Regions from separate parts of the Sutcliffiella cohnii genome, predicted to be linked through region 1. Evidence: riboswitches for the same ligand, from Rfam matches in the RefSeq annotation. Region 1 holds a riboswitch; each other region holds the start of a gene.
The links. A riboswitch is a leader RNA that binds a small molecule or an ion and turns the genes downstream of it on or off. The one in region 1 is predicted to bind S-adenosylmethionine.
Positions count from the first base shown of each region.

Region 2: linked by a shared signal. The riboswitch ahead of BC6307_RS18830 (methionine ABC transporter ATP-binding protein) and the one ahead of BC6307_RS09745 (O-acetylhomoserine aminocarboxypropyltransferase/cysteine synthase family protein) in region 1 are both predicted to bind S-adenosylmethionine.
Region 3: linked by a shared signal. The riboswitch ahead of BC6307_RS15325 (sugar ABC transporter substrate-binding protein) and the one ahead of BC6307_RS09745 (O-acetylhomoserine aminocarboxypropyltransferase/cysteine synthase family protein) in region 1 are both predicted to bind S-adenosylmethionine.

Region 1 covers NZ_CP018866.1:1,974,047-1,977,329, reverse strand. Annotated here, with positions in the region: gene metX (homoserine O-acetyltransferase MetX) at 1-429, opposite strand, end outside; gene BC6307_RS09745 (O-acetylhomoserine aminocarboxypropyltransferase/cysteine synthase family protein) at 413-1,741, opposite strand; SAM riboswitch class I at 1,862-1,967, opposite strand; SAM riboswitch class I at 2,089-2,194, opposite strand; gene BC6307_RS09740 (hypothetical protein) at 2,307-3,254, opposite strand.
Region 2 covers NZ_CP018866.1:3,725,678-3,728,960, forward strand. Annotated here, with positions in the region: gene BC6307_RS18825 (methionine ABC transporter permease) at 1-568, opposite strand, end outside; gene BC6307_RS18830 (methionine ABC transporter ATP-binding protein) at 561-1,586, opposite strand; SAM riboswitch class I at 1,733-1,841, opposite strand; gene BC6307_RS18835 (hypothetical protein) at 1,961-2,308, opposite strand; gene BC6307_RS18840 (MFS transporter) at 2,441-3,283, opposite strand, start outside.
Region 3 covers NZ_CP018866.1:3,049,840-3,053,122, forward strand. Annotated here, with positions in the region: gene BC6307_RS15320 (sugar ABC transporter ATP-binding protein) at 1-115, opposite strand, end outside; gene BC6307_RS15325 (sugar ABC transporter substrate-binding protein) at 178-1,287, opposite strand; SAM riboswitch class I at 1,434-1,542, opposite strand; gene BC6307_RS15330 (hypothetical protein) at 1,667-1,954, opposite strand; gene arsC (arsenate reductase (thioredoxin)) at 2,094-2,513, opposite strand; gene BC6307_RS15340 (arsenic transporter) at 2,538-3,283, opposite strand, start outside.

The DNA of each region.
Region 1 (3,283 bases):
ACCACCAATAATTGATAGCACTTCTGTTACTCCTATTTTTTCTAACGCTCTTTTGTGACTATGAACGATATCTCGAATGGTTATAGTAGGAAAATCCCCCCTATATTTTTTTCCTGTTTCAGGATTTATAGAAGTAGGACCAGTTGAGCCCGAGCAGCCTCCGAGCACATTCATCGTAATAACATTATATTTGTTCGTATCGATATAACGTGAAGGTCCGATAAGATCTCTCCACCAGCCAGGGGACACCGATGTCCCGACTGTTAAGTGGTTTCCTGTTAAAGCATGACAAACTATTATACTATCGCCATAAAGGTTCCCTACTCTTTCATAAGCGACTTCCACATCTTTTAAATGGACACCACTCTCCAATTCAAAGTCACCAATACAAACCTTTCCGACTTCGTATAAATTATTTGTTTGAAGCATCTCCAGCAATTGCCCCTTTCACAGTAAATCCAGTAGCTGAATAAAAGGCTTGATCTAAATCATTTTTTAAATCTTCAACGGATTCTATGCCAACCGATAAACGTATTAAATCTTCTGTAACTCCTGTTTTCTGTAAATCTTCAGAAGATACTTGCTGATGTGTAGTTGAAGCTGGATGTATAATGAGCGATTTAGCATCCCCGACATTCGCTAGGTGAGACCATAATTTTACACTATCAATGACTTTTCTACCTGCTTCTCTTCCACCCTTAATTCCAAATACAATAATTGATCCGTACGTATTGTTTAAATATTTCTTTGCTAAATGGTTTGATGAATGGTTTTCTAAACCTGGGAAAGTGACCCAATCAACAGCAGGATGTTGTTGTAAAAATGCAACTATTTCTTTCGCATTTTCATTATGCCTTTCCATACGTAAATGTAATGTTTCTAACCCTTGTAATAGAAGGAAAGCACTTTGTGGGCTTAAACATGCACCGATATCCCTTAATAGTTGAACACGTAGCTTTACAGCATAAGCTAATGGACCGAACGTCTCGGCAAATCGAAGACCGTGATAACTTTCATCTTTTTCTATAAAACCAGGGTATTTCGGTTGATCCCAATTAAAAGTTCCACCATCTACAACGACCCCACCGATTGTTGTACCATGACCTCCTATCCATTTTGTTGCAGAATGTACAACGATATCAGCTCCCCATTTAAGCGGTTGACATACATACGGTGCAAACGTATTATCAACAATTAATGGAACATTGTTTTCATGCGCAACGTTTGCAATCTCTTCAATTTTCAACACGTTTAAACTTGGATTGCCGATTGTTTCTGCAAAAACAGCTTTTGTGTTAGGGGTAATTGCTTCTCTAACTTTTTCTGGGTTTGTTGTATCTACAAAATGTACCTTGATTCCATATTTCGGTAGTGTGTTTGCGAATAAATTATATGTTCCACCGTACAGGTTTTCAGCAGCAATTATTTCATCACCAGCTTGAGCTATGTTTAATATGGAAAAGGTAATAGCAGCCATCCCAGAGCTTAACGCAACTGCCGCAACCCCACCTTCTAATAGCGCTATTCTTTGTTCAAAAACATCAACTGTTGGATTCGTAATTCTACTATAAATGTTTCCGAACTCTTTAAGTCCGAATAAGTTTTGTGCTTGTTCTGTACTCTCAAATACATATGAAGTTGTTTGATAAATCGGAACTGCTCGTGAACCTGTTGTAGGATCTACTTGTTGACCACCGTGTAATAAAACTGTTTCTAACTTATACTCTTGATTATTTGACATGTTACATTCCTCCAAAATTAATATTTTTTAAGTTTACTTTTTTTCTTGAATATCTATTGACTAGCCTACAATATCTACAAAAATAAAAACCTCTTCATAAGAAGAGGTTCATTTTCCCTCCTCTTATCTTCCAGACAAAAAGTGTCTGCAGGATTTAGCACCTTTCAAGTTTTTGAAGGTTGCTGGACGTCATCGGGCCTGACCCCTCGGTCACTCTTGATAAGAGTTTATAAAGTTGTAAATATTTTACGTTATGATGTCGTACAATAATATATTCCTAGTTGTCGCCACCTCCAAAAATTAAAAATCCTTTCTAAAAGATTAGAAAGGATTAATATGCAGTCCTCTCCTTATCTTTCAAACAATAATGTTTGCAGAATTTAGCACCTTTCAAATCGTTTGAAGGTTGCCGGGCTTCTTCGGGTCTGTTCCCTCCACCACTCTTAATAAGAAGTTTCATTTATTATTATGTTGTTAAATAAAATAATAACAATTTTAAATATTTTCTGTCAATAGTTTTTGTAATCTTTTTTAAAAACATACTTTTAATCTATGATTAGTATGTTCATTCTTCTGGTAATATTAAGTTTATTCCGCCGATTTTAGGGTAGAATTCACCTATAGAACCCATACCTCCAGAGTAATATTGATCTCCATCTTGATTACTAAACTGGAAGAATGGTTGTATATATACTATTTTCCCTTTTAGCTCATCAATATTTTTGGAGGATAATGGAATATATAGGAGCATTTCTCTTTCCGTCAATGTTAATGGTAAATTAAGAGGTTCACCATTAAATTCATCAAGTTCATTCGAGTATAATTCAAAATCATCATCAAATGTGTACATCATATTATTTATATCATTTTCTGTCATACCTGGTAGCCAAAACAGTATGCGTTCTAATACGTCTCCCTTTGGGCCATCTAATCTAAATATATAACCTGTTCCATTAAAACCTAGTAGGCCATTCATAACCCATCTATTATGACTAACTTGATCTTCATTACCTATTAACGTAAATTGGTACGTTTTATCCATTGAGAAAGTTTCTTCCATCCCGTTAACCTGTAATTGTAATGAATTCAGCATGTAGTTTTCATCAAAACTATCCTTTATCGAGGTCATTGTCCTTTCCCCAATTGTAACTTTAGATTCACCGTTTATCATCATTTCTACTTCTGAGTGAATGTTCCTTTTATACCACGGTAAATCCTCATCCACTTGTAAAATGTATTCCCCTTCCATTTTTGAGAAAACATTACCTTTGTCATCTCTAAAAATTAATTTATCAATAGTAGGCGTTTTTTGCCATGGATGAGCTTTTACCCACACAACAGGTAGTGAAAATGACGCAATTGGTATGTTCTCTTCCACTGTTAACACGATAGAGCCACCACTATTTAAAGGATATATTCCACTTGAAACATTTGATTGAGTACTCCACCAAACGATTGAAATAGTAAAACAAATAATCGTAAATAGGAAAACAATCAATATCCTTTTTAACATTGTGTTTCCCCCTTTCCTTATGTCATAAT
Region 2 (3,283 bases), 1.8 Mb from region 1:
TAACTTGCCAGTTATTACGTTGGAAGCCATCTAAGAAAGCTAGATTTCCAAGTCCACCAGCTCCTACAAAGCCCGCCATCGCTGTATAACTAACAATCGCTATAGCTGTAACTGTAATACCAGATACGATTGCCGGCATAGATTCTGGAATAAGCACTTTCCAAATAATTGTTGTCGTTCTTGCACCCATTGATTTGGCAGCCTCAATAACACCTTTATCAATTTCACGCAAACCAATTTCAACCATTCTGGCATAAAAAGGTGCTGCACCTACTACTAATGCGGGTAGGGCTGCGTTTGCGCCGATAATAGAACCTAACATAGCTCTTGTTACCGGTATTAATAGAACAATTAATATAATAAACGGAATAGACCTGAAAATATTTACAATGGCTGCAATAATGCTATTAAAAAATTTATTTTGCAGTAAGTTTCCTTTAGAGGTGAGAAAGAGTAATAACCCTAAAATAATACCTAAGACGAATGTAATCGCAACAGAAATGGTTGTCATATACACCGTTTCTTGCGTTGCTTCCCAAACTCTATCCCAATTCACACGATCAAACATTCGTCATCACCTCCAGTTCCACTTGTTGCTCTCGGATGTATTGAAGTGCTGAATCTATTTGTGCTTCCGCTCCATCGACGTGAATGAACAATGTACCATACGGACCGTCCTGCGTATAAGATACCTTCCCCTGCAGAATATTGACGTCAACATCGAACCTTTTAATTAAGTGAGTAATAATCGGTTGTTCTGCTGAATCTCCTACGAATGTTAGTTGTACTATTTTTCCACTCTCGTACGTTTCTAGCAAATGTTCAATCGAGTCTTTCGCTTCTTCTGGCTCTGAAACTTGCTTAACAAATTTTTGCGTAATGAGCTGCTTCGGCTTACGGAAGACATCTAATACGTTACCTTCCTCTACAACAGATCCATTTTCCATCACAGATACACGATGACAAATTTTACGGATAACGTGCATTTCATGCGTAATTAATACAATGGTTAAGCCAAGTCTTTTATTTATATCAACGAGTAGCTCTAATATAGAATCTGTCGTTTGTGGATCTAACGCGGAAGTTGCTTCATCACATAACAACACTTTTGGGTTGTTCGCTAACGCTCTCGCTATACCGACACGTTGTTTCTGCCCACCACTTAATTGGGATGGATAAGCATTTTCTCTACCTGTTAATCCGACAAGCTCGATTAGTTCATCCACACGTTTCATACGCTCTTTTTTATTTACTCCAGCAATCTCTAATGGGAAAGCAATATTTTCACGAACCGTTCGTGACCATAGCAGATTAAAGTGCTGAAAAATCATACTAATTTCTTGGCGGGCTTTACGTAGTTCACGACCTTTAATTTTAGAAATATTACGACCAGCAACTGAAACCTCACCAGAAGAAGGCTTTTCCAATCCGTTCAACATACGAATTAATGTACTTTTCCCGGCTCCGCTGTAACCAATAATTCCATAAATTTCTCCTTTGTGAATCGTTAAATTCACATCGTCCACAGCCGTTACTACCCCGCTTTTAGCTTGAAAGATTTTCTTTACATTTTGCAAACTTATCATGATGTCCACCTTCTTTCGCTTCACCTATTTTATTTATTCTTAAACAAACGTTTATTTGCTATTCTAGTAAAGATTAGTGTCAACCTTTTTAAAAAATAAAAGAGCCTTTCTGCGACATGACAGAAAGGCTCATTAAAAAATCCTTTCTCTCATCTCTCAAAGCAACTACGCTTTGTGTGAATTGGCACCATTTCAACTAAGTTGACGGTTGCCGGGCTTCAACGGGCACATTCCCTCCACCACTCTTGATAAGAGTTTTAGACATATTTATTTTTACGTTAAGTAGCTAACACTTTAAAACGTTTAAGTATCGGAATTACGAATGTAATCGTATCACGGTACAAAATAGCTGTCAATATATTTTTTACAAAGAATTATGAAACGATGTTTATATTTGTAGATTTATGTTTTGCCATTACAAAAATAGATTCCAGTAATAAAAAGTGCCGATATGTTCCTTTAAATTTGATGTTAGGATCACTCAAAGGTATTACACCCTTCAACAAATCTGTTATATTTTCTTCTTCTCCTGCTATCAGTACATCTCCATTGACATTTGCTTCCACGATAGAAATACCTTCTTTTGCAAACTGCAATTTCACGTCCACTTGATTAAAGGTTTTTATCGTACATATAATTGGATAGGTAGGCAGAATTGGTGTAATAAATGATTTCTCATTAACTCGTTCAACAAAATCTTGTATCATTTCGTCCATTTGCATTGACATTATCCTCCGTGATTTCCGTATTGTTATACAATTACGATAAAAATGGAGAATATCCTTTCCTTTTTTCAAAACAAATATCGTCAATTTCCGAAAGTGATGTTCTATTTCCCAAGAAATATGTCTTATTTACGAAATATTTGCTACCTGTTGATGTACCACTTTTTTGCTATTTCGAGTAAATACGATATAAAAGAAGATAGAGCTACATATATAAAGGCAAGCTGTAATACAAAATACAACTGCATATCCCCAATAACTACCTAAATAAAAGACAATCCCCATCGAAACAGGTCCCATACTCGCCCAACCTATGTTAAACACCATTTGGTTAATGGAATTTGCCAATCCTTTCATCGAGTCGGCAACCTTTTCCATCATTAATGATGTTATGATCGGATTTGCTGCATTCATTAGAGCTTGGCGAAATAAAAATCCTAACGCCGCGAACCAAAAACTATACGTAAAAGCAGTAAGAAGCATAAAAGGAATCGACAATAATTGTAATAAAACAATTGCTTTAACTTCCCCAACTCTTTTTACGAGGGCTGGTCCAATAATCATGGCAACAGCTGTAACCGCTTGACCTAATGAGAGAATAAATCCAATAGAAGTGTTACTTGTTTCAAATCTGTCGGCAAAATAAAGGTTTAAATACGGGATTACTAATCCAGATCCAAAGCCGATTAGCAGTTGTGCAAATGCAAAAAAGCCAATTAATTTTAACTGAGTTTTATTTAAACGAAAACTTTGTAATAAAGATGTTTTTTCTTTTTTTATTTCTCGCTTCTTTTCCATCATTTTTACAATTGGTAACAGTCCCAATAAACAAAAGACTGTTCCGATAATCAATGTTCCTCTAACACTCCAAACGGGAGATAACTGGAAGAGATGCAGAAAGACGTCCGTTAATGTGCCACCTAATAAATTTCCTATTACGTTTGAACCTGTCATAACGGCAAAATGCAAACT
Region 3 (3,283 bases), 1.1 Mb from region 1:
CACCAATTAACGCATGAACTTTACCTGTTTCTGCGATAAAATGAACCTGTTGTAATGCTTTCACTCCAGGGAATTCAATAGAAATATTCTCCATGTTTAGTGTCATTTTCTTCATACTGTTCCCCCATTTGTAAAAGAAAAGGGAACACCCTCAAAAATCGAGAGTGTTTCCATTACTTATTTTGTATAGTGGGCTTTTAATACTTTCATCCATTCCTCTTCGAAGGCAGTTGAAACTCCCCAACCATCAACAATATCCGCTAAGTTAACCATATTAACTGGTTCAGTCGCCGTTTGTAATGCTTCTTGAGAAATTAATGATGCTTCTAAATCGTAAGTATCCGGAGTCTCTTCCCCAGCAAGCTTTTTCGCTAAAATTCTCATATTCACTGCACCAATTAACTTCGGATCAACTGCCGCTGTATATTCCCACGAACTTCCTTCTGATTGAATTTCTTGTAAATCTGCGTTCGAAACGTCGATACCGTAAATTTTTATTTCATCACGGCCAGCTTCTTTTATAGCACGAGCCGCCCCAATAGCGAATGCGTCCCACGTTGCAAAAATAGCATCAATTTCTCCTTTTCCATGCTTGTTTAACATTGCTGCAACAGCGTTTTGCGTTTGTACAGACGTATCTGAAGACGCTACACCAAACCGTTCTAATTCATTTATACCACTGTTTTCGTTTAACACTTGCTGGTATACCGCGTTTCTACGTACCATCGGCGGAAATCCATCTACCCATAAATAAACGATATTTGCTTCGCCATTGTAATCTGCTACTAACTGATCAAGAGCTAATTGAGCTAATGCTTCATCATCCTGCGACGTTAGTGTAACTCCTGAAACAGTAGCAATGTCCGGATTAGAATCAAATGTCACAACACTTTTTCCGTTTTCCGTTAGCTTTTTTACAGCATCTACTGTAGCAGCATCATCACCGTGTGAAATAATAAAACCATCAAAATCTTGATTTAACGCTTGTTCAATAGCATCATGAAATTTAGCAGTATCACCGTTTGCTGTAAAAACGTCAACTTCAAAGCCTAACGCTTCCCCTTCTTCCTTCGCTCCTGCTAAAAACTGAGTCGTATGGTCATCACCACCAATTTTTCGAATGACTTTAATTTTCGCACCTTCCCCGTTAGAAAAACGTTCTGGAACATTGTCAAATGAAACTGGCTCATTACTTCCTTGGTTTGTAGGCTGGTTATTGCTACACCCCGTTAGTATTAATGAAAATGCAAGTGCAGCTACAAAGAATCCTTTTATCCAATTTTTCATTGTTATTTCTCTCCTTTTTCAAGTCTCTTAATACCGACCTATTTCTCTTGATTTACAATCCACTGAGAGGGCTAAAGATATGTAAGTAAAATAAAAAACCTCTCTGATAAAAGAGAGGTTTTAAACGGCATAATCCGGTTTATCCTCTCTTATCTGTCAAAACAATTGCTTGTTTTGCAGGATTTAGCACCAATTCCATTATGGAACGGTTGCTGGGCATCATAGGGCCAGTCCCTCCGCCTCTCTTGATAAGAGATCAAGTATTAAGATTTATAATTTTTATATAACAATACTTTAAACTGTTAAAGTGTAGCTGTCAATGTTTTTTTAATTTTAATTATTTTCAATACAATCCGTTTACACTAAGAGCATCTATTAGTTAATCACAACAACAATTTAATTCTAATCCTTCAAAAACTAGCGCTTCGCCGTAAGGTCCTTCCTCAACTTTAAGAGTAACCCCTTTTAATAGTGACTCTACCTCTGGCTCCATCGCTATATTAATTTCATTAATCGTTACCACAATATCATCTTTTTTCGGATTATCTAATGAAATGCCTACTGGCGTATCTCCACATGTTGAATTATGAAATAATCGAACATTGTTTGCTTCATGTTCTTCTAATATATTTTCTAAAGCGATTTTTGCTTCATTTGAAATGTTCATATTTCATCCCACCTACATTTGTTAATGTCACTTTTACTATTTTCGGCTTTTAACAAATAAATGTAAAGAAATATGCTTTTCCTTAAAAATATCCAGACAAAAAAACAGCAACCCCTCATTTGGAGTTACTGTCTTTTAATTACTTACCTGTATCAGCAAATTGCTTTATGCGATCTCCAATTTCGTCACGAACTCGTTGGAAAAATGCCCATTTTTCTTCATCAGAACCTTCTGCCTTCGCCGGGTCATCAAATCCCCAATGAACTCTTTCCTTATTTGGAGGAGTTGCTGGACAAATATCATTAGCATGACCACATAAAGTAACAACTAAATCTGCTTTCTTTAAAATATCAGGGTCAATTGTATCCGAAGTTTGATTAGAAATATCAACACCAGCTTCATTCATCGCCTTTACTGCGTTAGGGTTCACACCATGTGCTTCAATCCCCGCACTGTAAACTTCCCACTCATCGCTTAAATATTTCTTTCCCCAACCTTCTGCCATTTGGCTTCTGCAAGAATTTCCTGTACATAAAAAGTAAATTGTTTTTTTGCTCATTTGTTTTATCTCCTTTTATTGTAATTAGCCAATAATTAATAGCCAAATATATAAACCAATTAAGGTTATGAATAAAGTTGGGACTGTTAAAATAATTCCTACTTTGAAATAATAGCCCCAAGTAATTTTTACACCTTTTAAGTTAAGTACATGTAACCAAAGTAGTGTAGCAAGCGACCCAATCGGTGTAATTTTTGGTCCTAAGTCAGAACCGATAATATTGGCATAAATGAGAGCTTCTCGTATTACACCCGAAGTATTTGTATCTTGAATTGCAATTGCATCTATCATAACAGTCGGCATATTATTCATAACAGATGATAGAATAGCAGCAATGAATCCCATCGAAATTGTTGCGACGAATAATCCTTGATCTGCAGCTTTTTGAATTACATCTGTTAACACCGAAGTTAAACCTACATTCCTTAAACCATACACAACGACATACATTCCTATAGAGAAAAACACAATTGCCCATGGAGCACCTTTTAATATCTTCGTCGTTTCAATTGCATCACTTGTTCTACTAATAAATAAGAAAATAATAGCTACTGTTGCTGCGACGAACGAAACAGGAATTCCACTGAACTCACTTACGAAATATCCAATTAATAAAAATGCTAATGCATACCATGAAAGCTTAAATAACTTTTTATCTTTAATTGCTTCAACCGGTTCCTTCAAATGAGTGGCATCATATGTTTTTGGGATGCTTTTACGGAAAAACAAATATAGAACTACGATACTAGCACCGAGAGAAAAGAAGTTAG